3 regions of the Priestia sp. 53B2 genome follow, and region 1 is predicted to be linked to each of the others. Evidence: predicted binding sites of a transcription regulator. Region 1 holds the regulator's gene; each other region holds the start of a gene.
What was found. Region 1 encodes LexA, which represses DNA repair genes until DNA is damaged. Its sites were predicted from a motif close to CGAACATATGTTCG; they were not measured.
Positions count from the first base shown of each region.

Region 2: ACN6NE_RS21955 (YolD-like family protein) is a predicted target of LexA. The motif match lies at 6,504-6,517, and genes of this name have one in related genera.
Region 3: ACN6NE_RS27685 (YolD-like family protein) is a predicted target of LexA. The motif match lies at 2,529-2,542, and genes of this name have one in related genera.

Region 1 is NZ_JBLZXA010000008.1:312,182-320,216, reverse strand. It holds gene ACN6NE_RS05040 (cation diffusion facilitator family transporter) at 1-321, shown strand, start outside; gene ACN6NE_RS05035 (hypothetical protein) at 535-1,980, opposite strand; gene lexA (transcriptional repressor LexA) at 2,192-2,809, opposite strand; gene yneA (cell division suppressor protein YneA) at 2,956-3,285, shown strand; gene ACN6NE_RS05020 (YneB family resolvase-like protein) at 3,339-3,998, shown strand; gene ACN6NE_RS05015 (DUF896 domain-containing protein) at 4,068-4,298, shown strand; gene tkt (transketolase) at 4,466-6,472, shown strand; gene sirA (sporulation inhibitor of replication protein SirA) at 6,621-7,061, shown strand; gene ACN6NE_RS05000 (YneF family protein) at 7,152-7,364, shown strand; gene ACN6NE_RS04995 (ABC transporter transmembrane domain-containing protein) at 7,455-8,035, shown strand, end outside.
Region 2 is NZ_JBLZXA010000027.1:283,659-291,693, forward strand. It holds gene ACN6NE_RS21925 (sulfate ABC transporter substrate-binding protein) at 240-1,304, shown strand; gene cysT (sulfate ABC transporter permease subunit CysT) at 1,399-2,235, shown strand; gene cysW (sulfate ABC transporter permease subunit CysW) at 2,248-3,114, shown strand; gene ACN6NE_RS21940 (sulfate/molybdate ABC transporter ATP-binding protein) at 3,134-4,207, shown strand; gene ACN6NE_RS21945 (beta-ketoacyl-ACP synthase 3) at 4,316-5,311, shown strand; gene ACN6NE_RS21950 (YitT family protein) at 5,461-6,300, opposite strand; gene ACN6NE_RS21955 (YolD-like family protein) at 6,548-6,901, shown strand; gene ACN6NE_RS21960 (hypothetical protein) at 7,024-7,164, shown strand; gene ACN6NE_RS21965 (DeoR/GlpR family DNA-binding transcription regulator) at 7,546-8,035, shown strand, end outside.
Region 3 is NZ_JBLZXA010000030.1:570,040-578,074, forward strand. It holds gene cysI (assimilatory sulfite reductase (NADPH) hemoprotein subunit) at 1-216, opposite strand, end outside; gene ACN6NE_RS27680 (assimilatory sulfite reductase (NADPH) flavoprotein subunit) at 239-2,047, opposite strand; gene ACN6NE_RS27685 (YolD-like family protein) at 2,671-2,853, shown strand; gene ACN6NE_RS27690 (hypothetical protein) at 2,879-3,031, shown strand; gene ACN6NE_RS27695 (MDR family MFS transporter) at 3,066-4,673, opposite strand; gene ACN6NE_RS27700 (MarR family winged helix-turn-helix transcriptional regulator) at 4,696-5,148, opposite strand; gene ACN6NE_RS27705 (MerR family transcriptional regulator) at 5,307-6,056, shown strand; gene ACN6NE_RS27710 (N-acetyltransferase family protein) at 6,313-6,846, opposite strand; gene ACN6NE_RS27715 (hypothetical protein) at 6,891-7,262, opposite strand; gene ACN6NE_RS27720 (hypothetical protein) at 7,305-7,496, opposite strand; gene ACN6NE_RS27725 (hypothetical protein) at 7,581-7,853, opposite strand.

The sequences.
Region 1 (8,035 bases):
GTATTTTTAGATAATGCTGCTGGAGCGCTTGGTGAAGCAGATAAAGAAATGGAAATAAAAATTGGCGCGATTGTCATGCAAGATGTACAAGTGCATGATATTCAAACATTAATGGTGATGAAAGAAGGAGAAGAGCTTCACGTTGAATTAAAAGTAGAAATTGATCCTTCTTTAACAGTGGCAGAAGCTGATGATATTAAAGATCGTCTGGAAAATCGTATTTTGCAGGAAAAAGGAATAACGGATATTATTATTGAATTTGATGAAGATGATGGAATTCCAGACTGGGCGCCAAGTGATTTACAGCTTCAAAAAGAATAAAAAGAAGAGGTTAGGACAAAATTATTTTAGTTGAAGAAGATCCGAACGATGAATCGAGATTCTTGATGGAGAATCCAACTCGTTCGGATTTTTTCATTGGTATGGTGAACGTAGGTTTCATGTATCCCATTTGTTCGTCTGTAGATTGGAGGGGTGTAGTTATGTCTCGACCTCTTCTTTTTTCAATGGTGTATTCTCTGATACGAACGGCTTTTATGTTTTAAATCGATCTTTTAATAAATTCCATAGGGAACTCACTCCGAGACTAATGCTGATCAGAATTCCTGATAGAGCTACTATTAAAGCGATATATTCAAAGATAGAAAACTGCTTCATACTATCCCAATTGATGTTTCCCTCTAGTTTGCTAATAACTAAATTCATTCCGTAAATACCTGAAAGAACCGTGTAAATCGTTAAAATTAATAATAAGTAATTGTGACGCTTGGCTGCGATTTTCTCTTGATTTTGGTACAAAGTACCAAGGGTTTCTTTGACTTCTTGATAAAGAGAATTGATATGGAAGATTTTTTTAAAGAGCTTAGAAAACTCTTGACCTTCTGTGCGAGAGCTAATTTCTAAAAACAAATATTTACCTGAAAACACGGTAATAGAGCGGATTAGTCGTTCAATGCCCTCTGAATTTTTATGAAACGTGAGCTGAGAATATTCATAAGATAGTTTTAGCAACACGATTTTATAGAAAAAATGTAAAAATAAATTATAGTAATGCTGGCCAAATAGATGATTCATCAAAAGCTGATCCGTTTTAGAGTCTGTCGATTTAGAAATACACGAAAACACATGGTCTGTTATGACATAATAGGTTTCAGGAGCCCATCTGGGATACACGTGTTTAGTATTATACGTTTTAATATACTCATGATTGTGTGCAGAAATAAACGCTTTCCCGTCAGGCGTATAGCTATTTAGCTGTCCAGTACGAAATAAAGTTGTGGAATTAATCTCTTGCTCTTGATTTACCGTTACATAACTTAACACAAACATCCGTTCATCGATAAAATAAGGAAGGCTCCCAACGTGCTGTTCACGTGTGGCTTCTTTCTTGATGTGTTCGTTCAAAAATGGCGCGAGCTGCGAAAAAATATAATCTTGCACTTTGCTATAGCGATGATGTTCATAGGTAATGGTGGATCCATGCTCTTCAGCAAGCTTCGGTTCTAATACACGAAAATGATTCATGAACTCTAAAGTATCATCATAGGTGTAATGATTATGGCTTATCTCAGTGCGAATGGTCATGACGCCAATTTCAAAAGGACATAAAAAAACATCCACAGACAGCACGTTGCTAGACACGGTGGTGGAGGAAGTGTGTAACGTAATGGTATGGTCTATTTTTTTTGAAAATCGAAGCAACCCTTCTTTTTCGCATGAGTCAGGGAATAGAATGCATTCAATGTAAGGAAGAAAATATTGATCCAGGCTATCATGAGATACGTAATATTGTTCTCCGTAGTACTCTTTTTCTAAATGTTTATTTTGAATGGAAAAAAACTCGAACAAATTTGCTTTCAGTGCATGAACAAGCTGCTCTTTATTTTTTCGATCAAAGGAAAAAGGAAAAAGAAACATGTTCATTGCTTTAGTAGGTACAATGGCTTGAAATGGTTCTGTTTTCCTTGGTGTATTGGTCATAAACTACATCCTTCTTATGGTGGGTTGTATTTCCTTTTAAGAGTCGAGGAAATGCAGATAGAAAGTAAAAGGTAAAACAAGCTTTATAAAAACAGTTCTACCTGCCTGCAATGATTCAACGTATCATTTATAATATGCCAATTTTTTTAGAAAACAAACGTAAAAAAACCAACTAACATCATGATTAGTTGGTTTTACATACAGTGTCTGATTAGTGAATCGTGCGATATACACCAGTTACTTTTCCTAAAATCGTTACGTGGCGAAGAATAATAGGCGCCATCGTTGAATTTTCAGGCTGTAAACGAACGAAATTTTCTTCTTTAAAGAAACGTTTTACCGTTGCTTCGTTGTCTTCGGTCATAGCGACCACAATATCTCCATTATTAGCTGTTTGCTGCTGACGTACGATTACCATATCCCCATCTAGAATACCTGCTTCAATCATACTTTCTCCCATAATTTCAAGCATAAATACATGATCATCTGGAGAAACGAATTTATCTGGAAGAGGGAAATATTCTTCCACATTTTCAACGGCTGTTATAGGAAGACCCGCTGTTACTTTACCGATAACAGGAACATTAATGACATTGCTTTTAGGAATGTTTACTTCGTCTAGTTGAAGAACTTCGATTGCTCTTGGTTTTGTTGGATCTCTGCGAATTAACCCTTTGCTTTCTAAACGAGCTAAATGCCCGTGTACAGTGGAGCTAGAGGCTAATCCTACCGCTTCCCCAATCTCACGAACAGAAGGCGGATAACCTTTTAATTTTACTTCGTGCTTAATAAAATCTAGTATGTCTTGTTGACGTTTTGATAGCTTCATATTTTTCACCTCGATTTTAGCTATTCTTTAGGTGAATTATACCACGTGATGTGTCAATATACAAACATAAGTTCGAAGAATTCCATTGACAGAAACAAATGTTCTCACTAAAATAAGAACATATATTCTGATAGGGGGATCATAATATGCAACAATTCTTACATTCTATGAAACATTACGCTATTTTTTTTGCAGTTATCGCTGCACTTACATATGTATTGACGCTGGTTTTAGGAGCGGATAAAGTAGATTTAGACAAATATTCAACGGTTACTATTACAAAAGGAGATACGCTTTGGGAATTGTCCAACAAGTATCATAATCACCATCATTTGACCACCAACGAATTTGTCAAATGGGTTGAAGACGTCAATGATTTAAACTCAGACACTGCACAGTCCTTATCTCCTGGAGATAAATTATATATTCCTGTTTTAAAAAAAGAGTTACATAATCAAGTGGCAATTGAACAGTAGTGTGTAACGGCCGTTCCTGAATATTGTTAGAAGCCGAAAAGGTCGTGATAAAAGTGGACGCCATTATTTATTGCCGTGTCAGTACGGATAAAAAAACCCAAGAAACATCTTTACAGCGCCAGCAAGAAGAATTAAAAAAGCTTGCTAATCTTCACCATCTAGACGTAAGAAAAGTCGTAATGGAAAAAGCAAGCGGATATGACGTAGACAGAGAGGGTATTTTGGATGTTCTTCATACAATGAAAGAAGAAAAAATATCTGTGCTGCTCATTCAAGATGAAACACGATTAGGCAGAGGAAATGCCCGAATTGCGCTGCTTCATGCTTTTCATAAAGAAAATGCTACGATCTATACGATTAGTCATCAAGGTCAGCTTCAGCTTTCAGAATCTGATTCGATGGTGTTAGATATTATTAGCTTAGTGGAAGAGCATCAGCGAAAATTACATAATGCTAAAATTAAAAGAGGAATGAAAAGAGCCGTCGAAAACGGTTATCGTCCGCAGCAAAATTTAAAAAATCAAGGAGTTAACTCGGGAAGAGAAAAAAAAGAAGCGCCGATTGAAGAAATTGTACGCCTTCGCCATAACGGCTTAACCTTTGCTGAAATTTCAGTTACGCTAAAAGGTTTTGGTTATAATATTTCAAAAGCGACGGTACATCGTCGCTATCAAGAGAATGCTCAATCTCTTGATAAAACGAAAGAGATTTAGTAAGATGACTACATGTTGCCGGAGCGGTTCGGTAATTTTAATTATTGATTATAAGGAGATAGGTTTTATATGCTATCAAAAGATAAACTTGCTCGTATTAATGCTCTTTCAAAAAAGGCAAAGGCTGAAGGGCTGACAGAATCTGAAGCGAAAGAACAGCAAGAGCTACGTCAGGAATATTTAAAAGTTTTCCGACAATCTATGACAAATCACCTTCATACGATTAAAGTTGTGGACGAAGAAGGTAAAGATGTTACGCCTAAGAAGTTAAAAGAGAGTAAAAAGAAGCGTCTTCACTAAGACGTTCTAGTAAAACTAGAGGGAGTGTTCCCTCTAGTTTTTTGTATATTTTTAATAAGGCACACAAAAACTGTAAAAGTGGAATTTTTTTTGGTTCAAGTATTGTACAAATAAGCAAATCATTAGTATGATAACATATGTACATAGTTTTGAAAGGAATGAAGAGTATGACACAACGTATTGAAGATCTTTCGATTGCAACAATTCGTACTTTATCAATCGATGCGATTGAAAAAGCAAATTCAGGTCACCCAGGTATGCCAATGGGAGCTGCTCCAATGGCATATACATTGTGGACAAAATTTATGAACATCAATCCAAAGAATCCAAACTGGTTCAACCGTGACCGCTTTGTATTATCAGCAGGACACGGATCGGCACTATTATACAGCTTGCTTCATTTAGCTGGATATGACTTATCAATTGAAGACCTTAAAAACTTCCGTCAATGGGGAAGTAAAACACCAGGTCATCCGGAGTTCGGTCATACAGCAGGTGTTGATGCAACAACTGGTCCACTAGGACAAGGTATTGCAATGGCTGTTGGTAAAGCAATGGCAGAACGTCATTTAGCTGAAACATACAACAAAGAAGGTTTAGAAATTGTAGACCACTTTACGTATGGTATTTGTGGTGACGGAGACTTAATGGAAGGTGTATCTGCTGAAGCAGCTTCATTAGCGGCACACTTAAAATTAGGACGTTTAGTTGTTTTATACGATTCAAATGATATTTCGTTAGACGGAGATTTAGATCGCTCGTTCTCTGAGAACGTAGAAGATCGTTTCAAAGCTTACGGATGGCAAGTAATCCGCGTTGAAGACGGCAATGACTTGACAGCGATTGCAAACGCAATTGAAGAAGCAAAAGGCGATTTAACACGCCCAACGCTAATTGAAGTAAAAACAACAATCGGATTTGGTTCTCCAAACCACGCGGGTACTTCTGGAGTGCACGGTTCTCCATTAGGTTCCGATGAAACAAAATTAACAAAAGAAGCTTATGCATGGACATTTGAAGAAGATTTCTATGTGCCAGAAGAAGTGTATGCTCACTTCAAAGCTACAATTGCTGAAGATGGCCAAAAGAAAGAAAACGAATGGAACGATGTATTTGCACAGTATAAAGAAAAATATCCTGAACTAGGTCGTCAATTTGAACTAGCAGTAGAAGGAAAGTTACCGGAAGGCTGGGAAGAAAAGCTTCCAGCATACGAAACGGGTTCAAGCCTAGCTAGCCGTGCTTCTTCTGGAGAAGTATTAAACGCAGTAGCACAAGCTGTACCTCAATTCTTCGGCGGTTCAGCTGACTTAGCTGGCTCAAATAAAACAATGATTAAAGGTTCAGAAGACTTCACTGCAGCTGATTACAGCGGACGTAATATCTGGTTCGGTGTACGTGAATTTGCAATGGGAGCTGCATTAAACGGTATGGCTCTACACGGCGGTGTAAAAGTATTCGGAGGAACATTCTTTGTATTCTCTGATTATCTTCGCCCAGCAATTCGCTTAGCAGCTTTAATGAAGCTTCCTGTAACATATGTATTTACACATGACAGTATCGCAGTTGGAGAAGACGGCCCAACACATGAGCCAATTGAACAATTGCCATCACTTCGTGCAATGCCAGGTCTTTCAGTGGTTCGTCCTGCAGATGCAAATGAAACAGCTGCTGCATGGCGCTTAGCATTAGAGTCAACTGACCGCCCAACGGCGCTTGTATTGACTCGTCAAAACTTGCCAACGCTTGAAGGTACAAAAGAAAATGCATACGAAGGCGTGTCTAAAGGTGCGTACGTTGTATCTAAAGCTGGTAAAGACCAAGCGGATGCATTAATACTTGCAACAGGCTCTGAAGTAAGCCTAGCAGTAGAAGCACAAAAAGCATTAGCTGCAGAAGGCATTGACGTATCTGTAGTAAGTATGCCTGCATGGGATCGTTTCGAAGAGCAATCTGCTGAGTACAAAGAAAGTGTTATCCCTAAATCAGTGAAAAAACGTTTAGGTATTGAAATGGCTTCTACACTTGGCTGGGAACGCTATGTTGGAGACGAAGGACAAGTTCTTGGTATTAATCACTTCGGTGCATCTGCTCCTGGTGAAACAATCATGAAAGAATTTGGTTTTACAGTTGAAAATGTAGTAGCAAAAGTGAAAAGCTTGCTTAATGCATAATTCTTTTTCATAAGAAAGAGCAGACCACAGGAGTCTGCTCTTTTTTTCGACAAAAAAACAAAGGAATTTTTTCATCGATAGACAAGCATTGCGTACACCATTCGGTATAATGGTACAAAAAAGAACGAGCCGAAAGGGAGGATGAATCGTGAGAACGTATGAAGTATATTTAATGGAGGAAGAAGTTGCATCATCCTATTTTCGAAGAGAAAAGCTCATTTATCAGCTGCTGATTGAATATAGAATGAAACGTCACTTGAATGAAACGCACTTACAAAAACAAGTTCATTACATTACTCGCCAACTGCCCATTTCATTTATTCAACGAGAATTGCTTCAGGCGTTTTCTCATTATCCTCATTTTTTTACTCATCAAGAGACGTTTGTGCTGGAATATCCTCATAAAAAAAGTCGAGCATCTATAAAATTAACGAATCGCTGTATAACAATTGAAGGAGATGGCAATGTTGATGCTGAGACAGCTTTTTTTGAAGTATTACGCAAGCTAGATCCTTGTTTTTTAGCAGTGAATTATGGAACGGATGAATACGGCTGGCTGAGGCCTGTGAAAACAAGAAAATTTGTGTAATTATTTAAGGAAATTGGAACGGAAATATTGTATAATAGCGTATGGTCTAGTACACTGTAAGTTAGACAACACGAAGGAGGAAGTAATACCATGGGAATGTATATTCTAGTTGGTGTTCTAGCATTAATTGTTGGGATAGCGCTAGGATTTTTCATTGCTCGTAAATATATGATGAGCTATCTGAAGAAAAATCCACCAATTAATGAACAAATGTTAAAAATGATGATGATGCAAATGGGCATGAAACCATCGCAGAAAAAAATTAACCAAATGATGAAAGCAATGAACGGCCAAATTAAATAATGGTTAATTGGACAGACACTCTCTATTCAGAAGGGTGTCTTTTGTTTTATGATAGATATAAGAAAATGGTTGTGGGGCTAGGGGGATACGATGAAAATTTTTCGAGAGTTATGGTGGTTTTTCAAACAGGAAAAAAAGTCTTACATAACGGGGGTAGCGCTGCTCATTATTGTGGCAGCATTAGAACTTCTTCCTCCTAAAATTATTGGTTTAACGGTAGATGGCATTAAAGAAGAGACGCTGAATAGAAAGCGCTTAATGCAGATGGTTGGCATTTTGCTAGGAGCTGCTGTTGTGGCTTATTTCACAAGGTACATATGGCGTATTATGATATTTGGTTCATCTGTTAAACTAGCCAAGCAGCTGAGAAATACCCTCTACACTCATTTTACCAAGATGAATCAGGCCTTTTATCAACGGCGGCGAATTGGGGATTTGATGGCTCATGCAACAAACGATATTCAAGCTATTCAACAAACTGCAGGTTCGGGCGTTTTGACACTCGTGGATTCCATTGTCACAGGAGGGCTTGTTCTATGCACAATGGCCCTTACAATCAGCTGGAAGTTAACGCTTATTTGCCTTATTCCTATGCCGCTTATGGCCGTTTTAACAAGTTACTACGGTACATTGCTTCATGCGCGGTTTCATCACGCACAAGCAGCATTTTC
Region 2 (8,035 bases), on a different contig from region 1:
AAAGAACTAAAATAAGTGTAAAAAAGATTAAAAACCTAGTTGACTAATAGGTAAAGTGTGTTTATTATAAAAACAAGAATAAATTGTCTTTTCAGAAAGTATCTTCTTTTTATTCTTACGAATAAATTTAATAAGAATAATTTAAGAGCATATACGCTGATCAGACTAACTGAAGGCTGCTTCTCTTTTCAAAGAGATAGCAGCCTTTTTGTATTTTTTTATAAAAAGGGGAGTAAAACATGAAGAAAAAAGCAGTTCAGTTTTTAATGGTGCTAACAGCACTGCTCGTCGTGCTAGCAGGTTGCGGCAATGGGAAATCTACTGAAACAGCAGGGAAAGATAGTTCTGCGAATAAAACCGATTCAAAAAAATCAGTAGAGCTTTTAAACGTTTCATATGATCCTACACGTGAGCTTTATCAGGAGTTCAATAAGAGCTTTGCATCTTATTGGAAAGATAAAACAGGGCAAGACGTTACTATCAAGCAATCACACGGTGGCTCTGGTAAGCAAGGCCGAGCAGTTATTGACGGTTTGGAAGCGGATGTAGTAACGCTGGCGCTTGCTTACGATATTGATGAAATCGCTCAAACTCGCCAATTATTAAACAAAGACTGGGAAAAAGAATTGGCTCATAATTCTACACCATACACATCAACAATTGTTTTTTTAGTTCGTAAAGGAAATCCAAAGGGAATTAAAGATTGGGATGATTTAACGAAAAAAGGTACATCCGTTATTACACCAAATCCAAAAACTTCTGGAGGCGCACGCTGGAATTATTTAGCGGCTTGGGCATACGCGAAGAATAAATATAACGGAGATAACAAAAAGATTGAAGACTTCATGAGTAAACTTTATGGAAATGTCGAAGTGTTAGACTCAGGCGCACGCGGAGCGACAACTACGTTTGTAGAACGGGGCATTGGAGACGTGTTAATTGCATGGGAAAATGAAGCTTACTTATCGTTAAATGAGCTAGGAAAAGATAAATTTGAAATTGTAACACCGTCATTGAGTATTTTAGCAGAACCGCCTGTTGCTGTAGTAGATAAAGTAGCTGAAAAGAAAGGCACAACAAAGGTAGCAAAAGCATACTTAAAATACTTATATACAGAAAAAGGTCAGGAAATTGCAGCGGAAAACTATTATCGTCCTCGAAATGAAAAAGTATTAGAGAAACACAAAGATCAATTCCCTTCGCTTAACCTAGTCACGATTAAAGATTTTGGCGGCTGGAAAAAAGCTCAAGAAACTCATTTTAATGATGGGGGAACATTCGATCAGATTTATCAGCCAAAGTAATATGATGCATTAAAAAAAGTAAATGAGGAAGATACGAATGGTAATTCGTAACTTCTGTGTACATGTATCTTGAAAGCAGAGAGAGGTGTAAGAAGTGAGCGTGTTACAACGACAGAAGAAAAAGAAAAGCATCTTACCTGGATTTGGGCTTTCTTTAGGTTTTACGATGTTTTATGCAAGTGTCCTTGTGCTTTTTCCGTTAGCTATGATTTTTTTAAATACGGCATCTATGGGATGGAGCGACTTTATTAAAACTGTTACGGATTCTAGAGTAGTAGCATCATATAAATTAAGTTTTGGAGCAGCATTTGCAGCAGGGATTATTAATGTTATTTTTGGAACTATTATTGCATGGGTATTAGTGAGATATCATTTTCCTGGAAAGAGGTTTATTGATGGACTTGTAGATTTGCCGTTTGCTTTACCAACGGCTGTTGCCGGCATTGCCTTGACCACTCTTTACATCCCGAAAGGATGGATTGGTCAATTATTTACGTTTAAAATCGCATTTACGCCTATCGGAATTATTATCGCTCTGACGTTTATTGGTCTGCCGTTTGTTGTCCGAATGGTGCAGCCAGTATTGCAAAACTTTAATGCAGAGATCGAAGAAGCATCTGCTAGTTTAGGAGCCAGCCGAATGCAAACGTTCAGAAAAGTTATTTTTCCAGAGCTGGTGCCTGCTATTTTAACAGGCTTTTCTCTTTCATTCGCAAGAGCGCTTGGAGAATACGGGTCAGTTGTTTTTATTGCTGGAAATATGCCGATGAAAACTGAAATTACGCCGCTTATTATTATGACAAAACTCGAGCAGTACGATTATGCGGGCGCTACTGCTATTGCATCAGTCATGCTCGTTGTATCATTTTTTCTGTTATTACTTATTAATATTATTCAATGGTGGACAAATCGTAAATTTGTACATAGTTAAGGAGGGATGACATTGGCAGGACATGTTCCAATGCAGCATGCAAAAACGACTGTTAAACTTAATCATTCTAGTTTAAAAGAGCCCAAAGTCGTCCAGTGGCTGCTTACATTTATTGCACTGGCTTTTTTAGCTCTATTCTTAGTGCTCCCGCTCATCACCATTTTTATGACAGCTTTTCAAAAAGGGTTGGAAACGTATCTCGCTGCGATTACGAATCCGGATGCTTTGGCTGCTATTAAACTAACGCTAATTGTGGTGCTTATTACCGTTCCTTTAAATGCCGTTTTCGGCGTGATAGCTGCATGGTTAATTACAAAGTTTGATTTTAAAGGAAAGAATATTTTAATTACGCTTATTGATTTGCCGTTTGCAGTTTCGCCTGTTATTGCTGGATTGGTTTTTATTTTATTATTTGGTGCACAAGGGTTATTCGGAGAATGGTTGTTTAATCAAGATATTAAAATTGTCTTTGCTATTCCCGGTATTATATTAGCTACTCTTTTTGTAACGCTGCCGTTTGTTGCCAAAGAATTGATTCCACTCATGCAAGCTCAAGGGTCAGCCGAAGAAGAAGCGTCGTTAACGTTAGGAGCCAGCGGTTTCAAAACTTTTTTTCTAGTGACGTTACCTAATATTAAATGGGGCTTATTATATGGCATTATTTTATGTAATGCGCGGGCGATTGGGGAGTTTGGAGCTGTTTCCGTTGTGTCTGGGCACATTCGAGGAATGACAAATACGATGCCTCTTCATATTGAAATTCTCTACAATGAATATCAGTTTGCAGCCGCATTTGCGGTAGCTTCTTTAATGTCGGTTCTAGCTATTTTTACCTTAATTGTGAAAAACATTATCGAGTGGAAAGCCAAGCATATTTAAATAGGAAGGAGCTTATGAGATGAGTATCCATATTAAGCATGTATCAAAGAACTTTGGTGATTTTAAAGCGCTGGATTCTATTAACATTGATATTCGAACGGGTGAATTAGTAGCTTTACTCGGTCCGTCCGGTTCTGGAAAAACATCTTTGCTTCGTATCATTGCCGGTCTTGAACACCTTGATCAAGGAGCTATTTTATTTGATGGAAAGGAAATTACGCACGTAAATCCAAAGGAGCGAAATGTAGGGTTTGTTTTTCAACACTATGCTTTGTTCAGACATATGACTGTATTTGATAACGTTGCGTATGGTTTAAAAGTACGACCTAAAAAAACAAGACCTTCTAAAACAGACATTACCAAGAAAGTAACCGAGCTGCTGCAGCTTGTTAAACTAGAGCCGCTTGCCAATCGCTATCCCTCTCAATTATCGGGCGGACAGCGCCAGCGAGTAGCGCTTGCTCGAGCGTTAGCAGTAGAACCGAAAGTACTGTTATTAGATGAACCTTTTGGCGCTCTGGATGCAAAAGTTCGCAAAGATTTGCGCAGGTGGCTGCGTAAATTGCATAATGATTTTCATATTACGAGTATTTTCGTTACGCATGATCAAGAAGAAGCTTTAGATGTGGCCGATCGTATTGTTGTGATGAACAACGGGAAAATTGAGCAGATTGGAAGTCCTGAGGAAGTATATGATCATCCTAACAGTCCATTTGTGTACGATTTTTTGGGGAACGTCAATTTATTCAAGGGCCGCATTCATAAAGGCAGACTAAAACAAGGAAGCTTTGAAATGGATGTTCCAGAGTTTAGCGGAAGAAATGAAGAAGCAGCTGTTGGATACGTGCGACCTCATGATATTCACCTTGAAAAGGTAAAAACAAGCACAGATGCTGTTTCTGCAACCGTTAGCTATATTCATGTGATAGGGCCTATCGTGCAAGTTGAATTAAAAAGAGAAGATGCAGAAGAATTTTTAGAAGCTGAATTGAGCAAAGAGCACTATAAAGTCCTCAGTCTTCAAGTGGGAGAACAGGTGTATGTAAAGCCTAAGCAGCTAAAGGTATTTATTCCAGAAGATTATTCTATTTAATAAAAAGCGTAAAGGGTATGCCTTTGCGCTTTTTATCTGCTAATAAATTAGTATCAGATATTAAAAGTAGGTGTTATAATTAAGTATCAACTGATTTGAGGTGGAGAAATGATACAATCAAAAGCTAGAATCACAGGAATGGGGACGTATACACCAAAGCAAAAATTAACGAACGACCATTTAAAAGAAATGGTTGATACAAATGACGAATGGATTGTGCAGCGTACCGGAATGAAAGAGCGACGAATTGCTGGTGAAGGCGAATACACGTCTACGCTTGCCATTCGAGCAGTTGAAAATTTGCTTAACCGATATGCTGTAGAAATAGAAGATGTAGATGCAATTATTGTTTCGACAACAACGCCGGATCACTTTTTTCCTAGCGTAGCATGTCAGATTCAAGATTACTTTCATATTGAGCAAGCTGCTGCATTTGACTTAAGTGCAGCATGCGCCGGGTTTACATATGGCCTTCATGTGGCGAACGGCTTAGTGACGTCGGGATTGCATAAAAAGATTTTAGTTATTGGTGCCGAAGTCATGTCGAAAATTACAGATTATACGGACCGGGCCACATGCGTGCTGTTTGGTGACGGAGCGGGAGCTATGCTTGTAGAGTACGATGAGCATAATCCAAGTTTCTTAGGATGTCACTACGGAACGGACGGAAGCGGAGGGGGAAATTTATACCGTTCTAACTTATCTAACACTCTTTTTGGAAAAGAAATTAACTCGAGCGGGAATTTAGTTCAAAACGGGCGTGAAGTATATCGCTTTGCTGTCCGAACGATTCCAAAAGGAGTAGAAGCATTATTAAAGAATACTTCCATTTTTCTTTCAGATGTAAATTGGTTTATTCCGCACAGCGCAAACCTTCGAATGATTGAAGCTATTTGTGCTAAAACAGGTGTTTCAATGGATAAAACGTTAACGAGTGTGCAATACTGCGGAAATACATCTTCAGCTTCTATTCCGCTTGCTTTAAACGAAGGAATAATGACAGGGAAAGTACAGGGTAATGACCTCCTTATTCTCTATGGGTTTGGGGGAGGATTAACGCACTGCGGCTTGTTAATTAAATGGACGTGTAAAGAAAAAAGCTAAAAGGCATCGCCCTTTAGCTTTTTAGATTTTCATTACAGAGCTTTTTATTGTCGTTCCAAGAAAGTTTTTTCTTTTTATAACGGCAGGTTTGCAGTATTTTCAGCGCAAACATATATAATAGAAAAAACCCGCTTTTTTACAGCGGGTTTTCAACTGGCTTTTGGAATGGTAAAACCTACTCCAAAGACGTCGCGCACGTCGTGTACGACCACAAAAGCTTGTTCGTCGACTTTATGAATAATGCGCTTTAATTCTAGCAGTTCTTGTTTGTTCACCACTACGTACAATACGTCTTTTGCTTCTTTTGTATAGCTTCCATGAGCAGAAAAGACAGTGACGCCACGCTGCATCTTTTTATTGACTTGTTCGGCTACTTCAGCTGAACGGTGTGAAATAATAGTGATTGCTTTGCGGGGGTTGAGTCCTTCAATGATATAATCAAGCACCTTCGTTCCGATGTAAAGAGAAATAACCGTATACATCGTCTTTTCTCCACCGATGACAAAATAAGCGCTTGCTACAACTAATAAATCAATTGCCAGCATCGTTTTGCTAATATTCCAGTCTAGATATTGATTAGCTAAGCGGGCAATAACTGCAGAGCCTCCGGAAGTTCCGCCGCCTCTAAACACAAGTCCGAGTCCTACACCAGCTAAAATACCAGCAAAAATAGCCCCTAGTAGCGTATCGTCAAGAGGATTTCCCAGTCCTTCAGTTATATGTAGGAATAGAGAAGTGAAAATAATACATATAATTGTGTAAACAATCACACGTTTATGAAGCAATTTGTATCCGATCAGTACCAGCAAACCGTTTAATATAAAGTTTGTGATACCCGGAGACCAGCCTAATACATAATAGGTAATCATTGTTACACCGGTTACGCCGCCTTCTGCTAATTCATTTGGAATAGCAAAGTAATTAATGGCCAGTGCGAAAATGAGGCTCCCTAGAATAATGAGGATAATTTCTTTTATTTTATTAATCATGAACGTTACCTCCAATCATCAAAAGCTCCGAAAACACAGTCATGACAATGTATTATACCAACTCTAGAGACCGAATTAAAGATGGGATATTATTATTTTTAAAAAATCAGTTTCTGCTATTAACATAAAATCTTTTGACAGTTTTTATGGAGTATGAAAAAATAAATTGTTTGCTTTTATTTTGATTAAAAAGTTTTGCAATGAGAATGTTCGTTCGGTAAAATAGAAGCAAGAGTCAAGGGGGAGAATGAACGTGTATCAAGATGAATTAAAACAGTATGCGAAGTTAGTAATGCCCGAGCATTTAGAGAAAATGAAGAAAATGTACAGTCCCGAGGCGCATAAGCAGCCTTTAGGGTTGAAAAAAGAAAAGATTGAGCATATTGAAAATGTCATTATGAACAGTTACTCGGAGCATCATCCAGTAACGCTTCACGTCTATGAAGCAGGACATATTCAAAGGTATGAACGAGTGACGATCGATAAAGTCTCGCTGCAGTCGAATACGCTGATGGTTACAGGCCCTTGTTATACATATTCGATTCGAGCGGATGCAGTAATTGAAGCAGATGTATGGAAAGATGAAAGCTACTCTAGCTAAGAGTAGCTTTTTTGTTCGTTTTGTATCTTTTTTTTAACGCATGCATACAATACATAAAAGCATATTCTGCGAGTAGTAACTTCTAGCTACTAGGAAATTTTAATTAAAGAAGGGATTATTGTATGCAAAATGAAAAAACTCAAGTAAGAGAAATCGAATTAACGCAGTTCATTAAAAAAAGACTCGTTCGTTTTATCTCAAGTTTAGCTATTTCTTCTGCCCTTGCTTCCATATTATATATGCTTCTGTTTTTATTTAAATGATGGGTCACTTTGAGTTGTCCAAAAAGGTGGACAACTTTTTTGGTGTGTAGGCTTTTATGAAATCAGGACAAGCTATGCTCGATTCAGTCAGAAAAATTCAATCGGTCAAGAAATAGTCAAAAACAGTCATAGCTAATTGAGTAGAAGAAAACCTTTACATATAATGAGAAAAGTAGACAAATTCTTGAATTACCAGCATATTTCCTTTTGTGCTAACTATTATTAAACCAAATGCAAATCTAATTGTTCGTTCAAAAAACTTTATTTTGTAATTAAAAAAATGAATGTTTTTGATTTTTTATGATTGATTTTGAATGTAAAGCGTGATAAAGTAAGTACATGAAATAAATGAAAACGCTTTTTTGAAAAAGGAGCTAGAACATGTTAACGCCGGAAAGACATCAACTAATCTTAAAACTTTTAAAAGAGAAAGAACTTGTAAAAGTGCAAGAGTTTATCGAAGTTACAGGCGCTTCGGAATCCACCATTAGAAGAGACTTAAGTCAACTAGAAGAAGAGCAAATGCTCAAACGTGTTCACGGTGGCGCTTCGCTTATTCGCAGTAAACGAATCGAACTGAGCGTTATCGAAAAATCTGCTAAAAATGTTCAAGATAAACGAAACATTGCAGAGTATGCGGCTTCCATTATAAATGAAGGTGACTGTATTTTTTTAGATGCAGGAACTACAACGTATGAAATGATTCCTTTTTTAAAGCAAAAAGATGTAGTTGTCGTGACAAATGGTTTAATGCATTTAAACCCGATGCTAGAACAAGGTATCACCCTCTATTTAATTGGGGGATCTGTTAAACATAAAACGGGTGCTTTAATTGGCAATGGAGCTCTTTTAAGTCTTGAGCAATATCGTT
Region 3 (8,035 bases), on a different contig from region 1:
TAGCTTTTGTTTTTGACGTTCATTACGAAGATCTCGATCATCTTGCAAGTAGCTTCCGTGGAACTTCATCAAACGATTATCGTCTTCAGAAATACCTGAGCTGATGCGGTCGAGCATTGTTTCTCCTAATGTACCGCGCAAATAATTACTTTCATCTTTTATGCGCTCAACGTCACTTGGAGGACCTTCGGGCGCTTTTAAAATTTTGTTTACCATGTTGAAAATCTCCTTTCAATCCTCAGTATACATCACGCTGATAACGTTTTTGTTTCTTCATTTCAGCAAGGTAACCTTCCGCCTGTTCACGGCTCATCTTGCCTTCTGTTTCGATAATTTCAACTAGCGTGTTGTGCACGTCGCGTGCCATATTTGTTTTATCTCCGCACACATAAAAAGATGCGCCTTCTTCTAACCATTGGAATAATTCTTTACTATGTTCGAGCATACGGTTTTGTACGTATACTTTTTCTTCTGTATCGCGTGAAAACGCCACGTCCATTTTTGTCAGTACGCCATCTTTTAACCACTTTTGCCATTCTGTTTGGTAAAGGAAGTCTGTTACGAAGTGCTGATCTCCAAAGAACATCCATGACTTGCCTTTCGCCCCTGTTTCTTCACGCTCTTGCATAAATGAGCGGAACGGAGCCACACCTGTACCAGGTCCTACCATAATAATTGGCGTTTCTTGATCTTGAGGAAGCTTAAAGTTTTTATTGCTTTGAAGGTATACAGGAATCGTATCGCCTGGCTGCAAACGTTCTGAACACAGGACTGAACAAACACCTTTACGCTCGCGTCCATGCGCTTCGTAGCGTACCGCTCCGATTGTTAGATGAACTTCATCAGGGTTTGCTGATAAGCTGCTTGCAATCGAGTAAAGGCGCGCTGGCATTTTACGTAAAATGGCTACAAACTCTTGTGCCGATACGTTCCATGGGCCGAAGTCACGAACTAAGTCAATTACATCACGGCCTTGTGTGTATGCTTTTAATTCCTCGCGATTTTCTACAAGCGCTTTTAACTTATCGTTTCCAGTAAGCTCAGCTGCTTGCTTTAAAAGCGGCTTTGTTAAAACGGTAATTTCAAAATTAGAGATTAGCGCTTCTCTAAGAGGACGCGTTTCTCCTTCTTTATTAAACGTTACACTTTCACTTGCATCCCACTTGAATTCGTTAAGAAGAAGATCAACAAGCTCCGGGTCATTTTCAGGATAAATACCTAAACTGTCTCCTGGTTCATACGTCAAACCTGAACCTTCTAGAGATAGTTCTAAGTGTCGCGTTTCTTTATTTGATCCGCGGCCGTTTAAGTTTAAGTTCTCAAGCACTTCTGCTTTAAAAGGATTTGTTCTTGAATATGGTGAAGTTCCTGCAGGAGCTTCCGCTGGAACAGCAGCCGAAGCGCTGTGTCCTTTCACTTCGCTTAATCCGTCAATAACACCTTTAAGCCATTTATTTGCGGGCTCTTCAAAATCTAAATCACAGTCAACGCGCGGATACAGTCTTTCACCGCCAAGTTCTGCTAAGCGCACATCAAATTCTTTTCCTGTTTGACAGAAAAATTCATATGAGCTGTCTCCAAGCGATAAGACAGAGAAACGGAAGTTCTCAAGTTTTGGCGCTCGACGGCCGTGAAGAAATTCATGGAAAGATAGCGCATTATCAGGCGGCTCTCCTTCTCCATGTGTACTTACGACAATTAATAAATTTTCAAGTTTCTTTAAATTATTTGGCTTGAAATCATTCATAGAAGATACAGTTACATTAAAGCCTTTTGCTTCAAGCGTTTTGCCTGTATTTTCAGCAAGTCCTTGAGCATTTCCAGTTTGTGATCCGTAAAGAATCGTTACGTCTTTTGAAACTGTCTGCTTCGTTTGAGCAGGCGCTGCTGTAGAAACGTCTGGCGTTCCTTCGGCAGACGTAGATTGAGATGCTGTTAAATAACCGCTCAACCACATTTTTTGTGCTTCTGTTAATGTCGGCAGAAGGCGATTAAGCAAATCTGCTTGTTCTTGATTAAAAGGGCTGTTTACTACCTTAAGTTGCAACACTGTCCACCTCACAAAAATATATAATTTAAATATGTATGCTTTTACGAATCATCTTCAACAACATTTAATACCTGTGTCTAATTAATCAATGATGTTTCCCTTCATACATTATTATTCCTATAGATTATATCAAATTTAATTATATAAATCATTAGAAAATTCTTATCAAATTCGTCTACCTGCATTTTATCGGAGAAGAATAAATTAGTAAAATACATATAATTGATAACTAGTATTAAGGTCATTAATAATTGAAGCTGTATTTACGTTTTTTATAAACGCAGTTACTTCCATATTTGCTCATTCTACATCCTTCACATGTATATGAATATTTTGTAACTTTTAGAGAAGTTTTGTAGAAACGGTTTTCTTTCTCATCAGAATGTTACATAATAAATGTAACATTAATCCTTTTAAAAAACACTATACAAAAAAGACAGTATATTCTGAAATTTAGGACAGTTTATAGGTGAGCTAGCAACCTTTTATTCGATCTATTCATACAAGTGGGAGAATATAAAGGGAAGCTTGCAGTACATAACATACAATTCCCTTTTGCTCATCCCAAATGAAAGGACTGGCTTTTAAATCAGGTAATCTTTTTTAAGGAGGCTTCTTGAATGTTTTTACGAGAATTAACGAAAAGTGGGACGATAACTGTTTCTTACTATAAAGATGGAACGTTGCAAACGTGCAAAGGCCGCGTGCACAACTTAAATCTCCATCAGCAAATTCTATCCGTAAAAGACGAAAATGAAGCTGTTGTTTCCCTTTTGCTTTCTGATATTAAATCCATTCATTAGTATGTAAAATTAAGGAGGAATTCTCATGTGGAAAGATAATAAGCAAGCGCTTACAGATTTTGTGTCGGAAGATAGGTTTGAACTGAACTTATATTTAACGTATTTGCTTGATCAAATTTCGTATGACACGTCTAAACAATCCCCTTTTCTTCGTAAGCCTAATGAAACAACTAGTTGATATAGAAAAAAGCGCACAAATTTGTGCGCTTTTTTTAATGTGATGGTTCTACTTCAGCAATGCCTTCTTCTGGTTTTTCTTCAGCTTTTTTATTTGAAAGCTTGATCTGCCTTAAGAACAATGTGCATACCGCTCCTAAAATAATAAAACCTAAGCCCATAAAAAAGACGCTGTGCAATGCGCTCATTAGCGAGGTCTTCAAAATTGGCACAATGCTGTCTGAAAGCGCAGATGGAATACTCTTTAGCGCTTGAGGGCTAAACAGCATCTGCAGCACACTTTCAGGATTCGTATCAATCGCTTTTTTAAATCCGTCCGCAAAAGCACTTGCTTGAGCAGGCAATGTGTTTAAATATGGAACGAGTTTGTCAGTAAGAAGCGTACCTGATTTTGCATTCATTACCGCTCCTAAGATAGTAATACCGAACGTTCCTCCAATTGAACGGAAAAATTGACTTGATGATGTAACCACACCGAGCTCTTCTTTTGAAAAGCTTTCTTGAAGAGCAAGTGTTAAAATTGGCATCACAAGACCCATTCCTAAACCGATTATGGCCATATAAGAAGTAGCAACAAGCTTGCTAGTATGAAGGTCTAATGTTGTTAACAAAAAGAACCCTCCTGCCATAATAAGCATACCCGTTACAATTTGAGGTTTGATTCCAACTTTATAAACAAGCTGGCCTCCAATAATACTCGTTACGATCATTGAAATCATCATCGGCGTCATAATCGTACCTGATTCCGAGGCGCTGACTCCAACGATTCCTTGCATAAAGAACGGAACAAACGTAATGGCTCCGAACATGCCAATGCTCATAAAAAAGCCAATGATATTTAAAAGCGTAAACGTTCGGTTCTTAAATAAATACATCGGAAGAATCGGCTCTTTCGCTTTCGCTTCCACAATAATAAAGCTTATGATCCCAACAACAGCAAGTGTAAATAGACTAACAATTTGCCAAGAGTTCCAGTCGTAGTCTTTTCCTCCAAAGCTCAGGGCCAGAAGCAAGCTCACTACTCCGATAACCATTGTGAACATACCGGCTACATCGAATTTAACAGGTCCCGTATGTTTCTTTCCTTGAAGTCCCAGCGCAATAAACACGGTAGCGAGTATCCCTACCGGCAAGTTGATGTAAAACACCCATTTCCAGTTCAGTGAATCAACAATCCATCCGCCAATTTGTGGACCGATGACAGAAGCAAGACCGTAAATTCCTCCGAATACTCCTTGAAACTTTGCTCGTGCTTTTCCTGTAAATAAATCACCGATTACAATCATTGCCATCGGCATCATAACGCCGCCGCCAATTCCTTGTAGTGCACGGAATAAAATAAGCTCTGTCATGTTATTTGCCATTCCACATAAAGCAGAAGCAACCATAAAAATAATAAGTCCTGTAACATAAATTACTCTGCGTCCTACTAAATCAGCGAGCTTCCCTGCAATCGGAACAACCGTTGTCGACGTTAACAAATAGGCTGTTGTCAGCCATGTCATCATGCTCAATCCACCAAGATCTCCTACGATTCTTGGCATAGCTGTTCCGACAATGGTTCCATCAAGGGCAGAAAAGAACATCGCAATAATTAACCCAATTAATAAAAGCGTGCGCTTTGAATTTTTTTGATTTTCCATCGTGCGTCTCTCCTCTTTTTTGTTACTGCTGCTTATCTTTATAAGAAGCAGCTGATGTTGCAAGCTTTTTCGTAATAGAAGCCATCATGGAAAGCTCTTCTTCTGTTAGATGCAAAAGGTAGCGGTCCATAATGGCTTTTCGACCATTCAGCACATCTTCAAGCTTGCGATGCCCAAATTCTGTTAAGGTAATATCAACGACTCGTCTGTCCTCTTTATTATGTTCTCTTACGACAAAATTGTGTTGTTCAAGACGATCTACTAAAAGAGTCACGGCGCTCGGTTTGACATCCATCATTTCTGCAATTTGAGAAACCTTGCTGCTCCCTACTTTCTTTAAATAAGAAAGAACAAATAATTGCGTAGGAGTCATCTCATGCTCATTTAGGCTCTCCATCATTTCGGGCTGCATTTTTTCAAATAGCACTTGAAGCGATGAACGAATCTCTCCAAGATACTGATTGCTTTTTGTCACATCTATTCCTCCAGGCTTGCTTATTTATTTCATGTTATAAATAGTTAATGCTAATTAAATATAAATGCATGTAAACTAAAAGTCAATTATTTCTTTTTTAGTGTTGACCCTTACGCTGCGTTATATTTTATAGTAGATTTCAGAAGGGAGATGAAAGAATGAACAGAAAAGTAAAAGAAGTTGCTGACTTAGTAGGAATCAGCGTCCGCACGCTGCATCACTATGATGAAATCGGGCTATTAAAACCTGATGCCGTTAGTGAATCCGGCTACCGGCTTTATTCACCGGCTAATCTCGATATGCTTCAGCAAATATTATTTTTTAAAGAACTTGGCTTCCCTTTAAAACAAATTCACGAGATTATAACAGATCCGACGTTTAATCGCACAGAAGCGTTGATACTGCAAAAAAACATGCTGATTGAAAAACGCAGTCGGCTCGATCAAATGATTGTAACCATTAATAAAACGATTCAATATGAAAAAGGAGCGATTGAAATGAACGAAAAAGAGCGGTTTAACGGACTGAATTTTCCGCATAACCCCTACGAAGAAGAAGCACGGAAGCGCTGGGGAAATCAGCGGGTAGATGAAGCGAATGAAAAAGTACAAAGCTTCTCACAAGAAGAACAGCAGCGCATATCAAACGAATGGGAAAGTATCTACACTCACTTAGCTTCGCTTCGTGATCTGTCACCATCCTCTACAGAAGCTCAAAAAGCTATTGCGACATGGTATCAATTTTTAAATGAGAACTTTGGAACGTATTCATTAGAAGCCTTTAAAGGTCTTGGAGAAATGTATGTGCAAGATGAGCGATTTACAACTAACATTGACCGCTATGGAAAAGGATTGGCCAAATTTATGAACGAGACGATGAGTGTATTTGCGGGCGCTAAAAAACAATAAATAAAAAAAGAGTGAGATATAACTACATCAATTCAATCTAAAGACGAACCATTGGCATACATGATCTGACCTGCTTGTTCCACCGCTGTTGATTTCCGTCCAAGGCTTCGCGTTCCGCGGGCATCGCTGAGCCTCCAACCAATCGCTAGAAGCACCTACCTGTATGAAGCCTATGTTCATCACCACAATGAAAAAATCCGAACGATTCATCGTTCGGATTTTCATTCACTTAATATACTTTTGTCCCAGCCTCTTTTTATAAGTGAAGACCCATAAGCATTGTATTATAGTACACGCCATTTATATAGGTATCTTTTTCTTTTAATCCTTCTGTTTGAAACCCTAGCTCCCTGTATAGAGAAATAGCTCTTTGGTTATCTTCTCGCGTCACAAGTTCGATTTTTTTTGTTTGTTTATTCGTACGTGCCCATTCAATCAGATCAATCATTAGCTGTCTGCCTAACCCTAGCCCGCTATAAGATTTCTCTACTACAATACCGAGGGTTCCCACATGCTTATTACACGGGTTTTGAGACGAGGTGATGGATGCAATACTAATGATTTTCTCTTCTTTTTCAGCCACAACTATAAGAGAATTTTGCTCTTGTTTTACAGAAGCTAAAAACAGTTCGTACTCTGAAAGAGGTATAAGAAACTCACCTTTTCCAAATGAAAGAAAGTCGCTTTCTCCTCCTACCCGGTTGTAAAAAGCAATCATTTTCTCTGCATCTTTTGGTGCAGCTTCTCGAATGCTGATGCCTATACCGTTCTTTAATGTACATAAACTCATATATCTATCTTCCTTTTGGTTATTCTTGTTTGCTTAGCCGAGTTTTAGCGCTGTTTTTCTCTCCACTGATCTAACCACATGCGATTTCCTAAAGCCGTAAAATCATTTTCGTCGGCGTAGCGTTCAATGACAGAAAGCGCGTTGTCCTCAAGCATTGGTGAATAGCTCATGATTTCTAAAATATGATGTGCAGCCCATAGGTCAATTCGATAAGTAGGATTCGTCAGCAGTGTTGCAAATTCAAACAGCATGCCTGGATAATATAAATGAATGAGCTGCGCAATTTTTTTCATATCTTCTGCAGCTCGATTGCCTTTTTTTACAGATTTTTTATTTCGATAATCGATTTCATAATGAATTTTGGCGCTTTTTTGATAAAGATCAACTAGCGTTTCGTACGTACGGTGTTTCCGCATTTCTCATCTTCCTTTGCTTCTAGATTTCCTCGTTTGAAGATGCTATAGTTCATTTTTAGGTTTCATATATTCAAATAAATGCAGCAAAAATATAATACTTCCGCCAATACACATCACAAAACTTAACGTAGCAGGATACTGAATAAAGAAACCGACAACACCAAAAATCAGCATAGCAAGCGCTCCTATCATCATAAACAGATGATAAGCCGGTGTATTTTCTTCATTATTCATACATAACTCCTTTTCACTATTTTTTAAGTTATTAAAAAGATATGACACTTCTTTTGGACTATGATCTTTTATTTTGCTGCCGCTTTATTTCTTTAGCTTAGCACGAAGTAACGTGAGAAGGCCTCCTCCAAACATGACGCCACCCACAATTTGATACAGATGTATGTAGCTTTTTATCGTTTCAAGATACAGATCCGTGTCTGCGTTCCCTTGACTTTCTAGCCATTTTTGACCCATGGCCTGACCTGTTGCAACGCTTTTTAACAAAACGACCAGGCCTCCAAGCATAACAACAGCGGCGATAATAAGCTGCACCTTTTCTTTGTCATCTAGCATTTTTTTGAGCTCATCTGCCATATATACCTCTCCCATCCTTACCTTGTTATGTATCTAATTGTTTGTACTCATGCTGTTTTTTCTATTATAACGCTCAACTTGGTCATTATAACACGGTTTTGCCCTGCCTTTAGTCTTACTTTTCATAAATAAAGCCTTTTTGGGTCATACTATCTTTGAAACACAGGCGTCTTTAACATCCC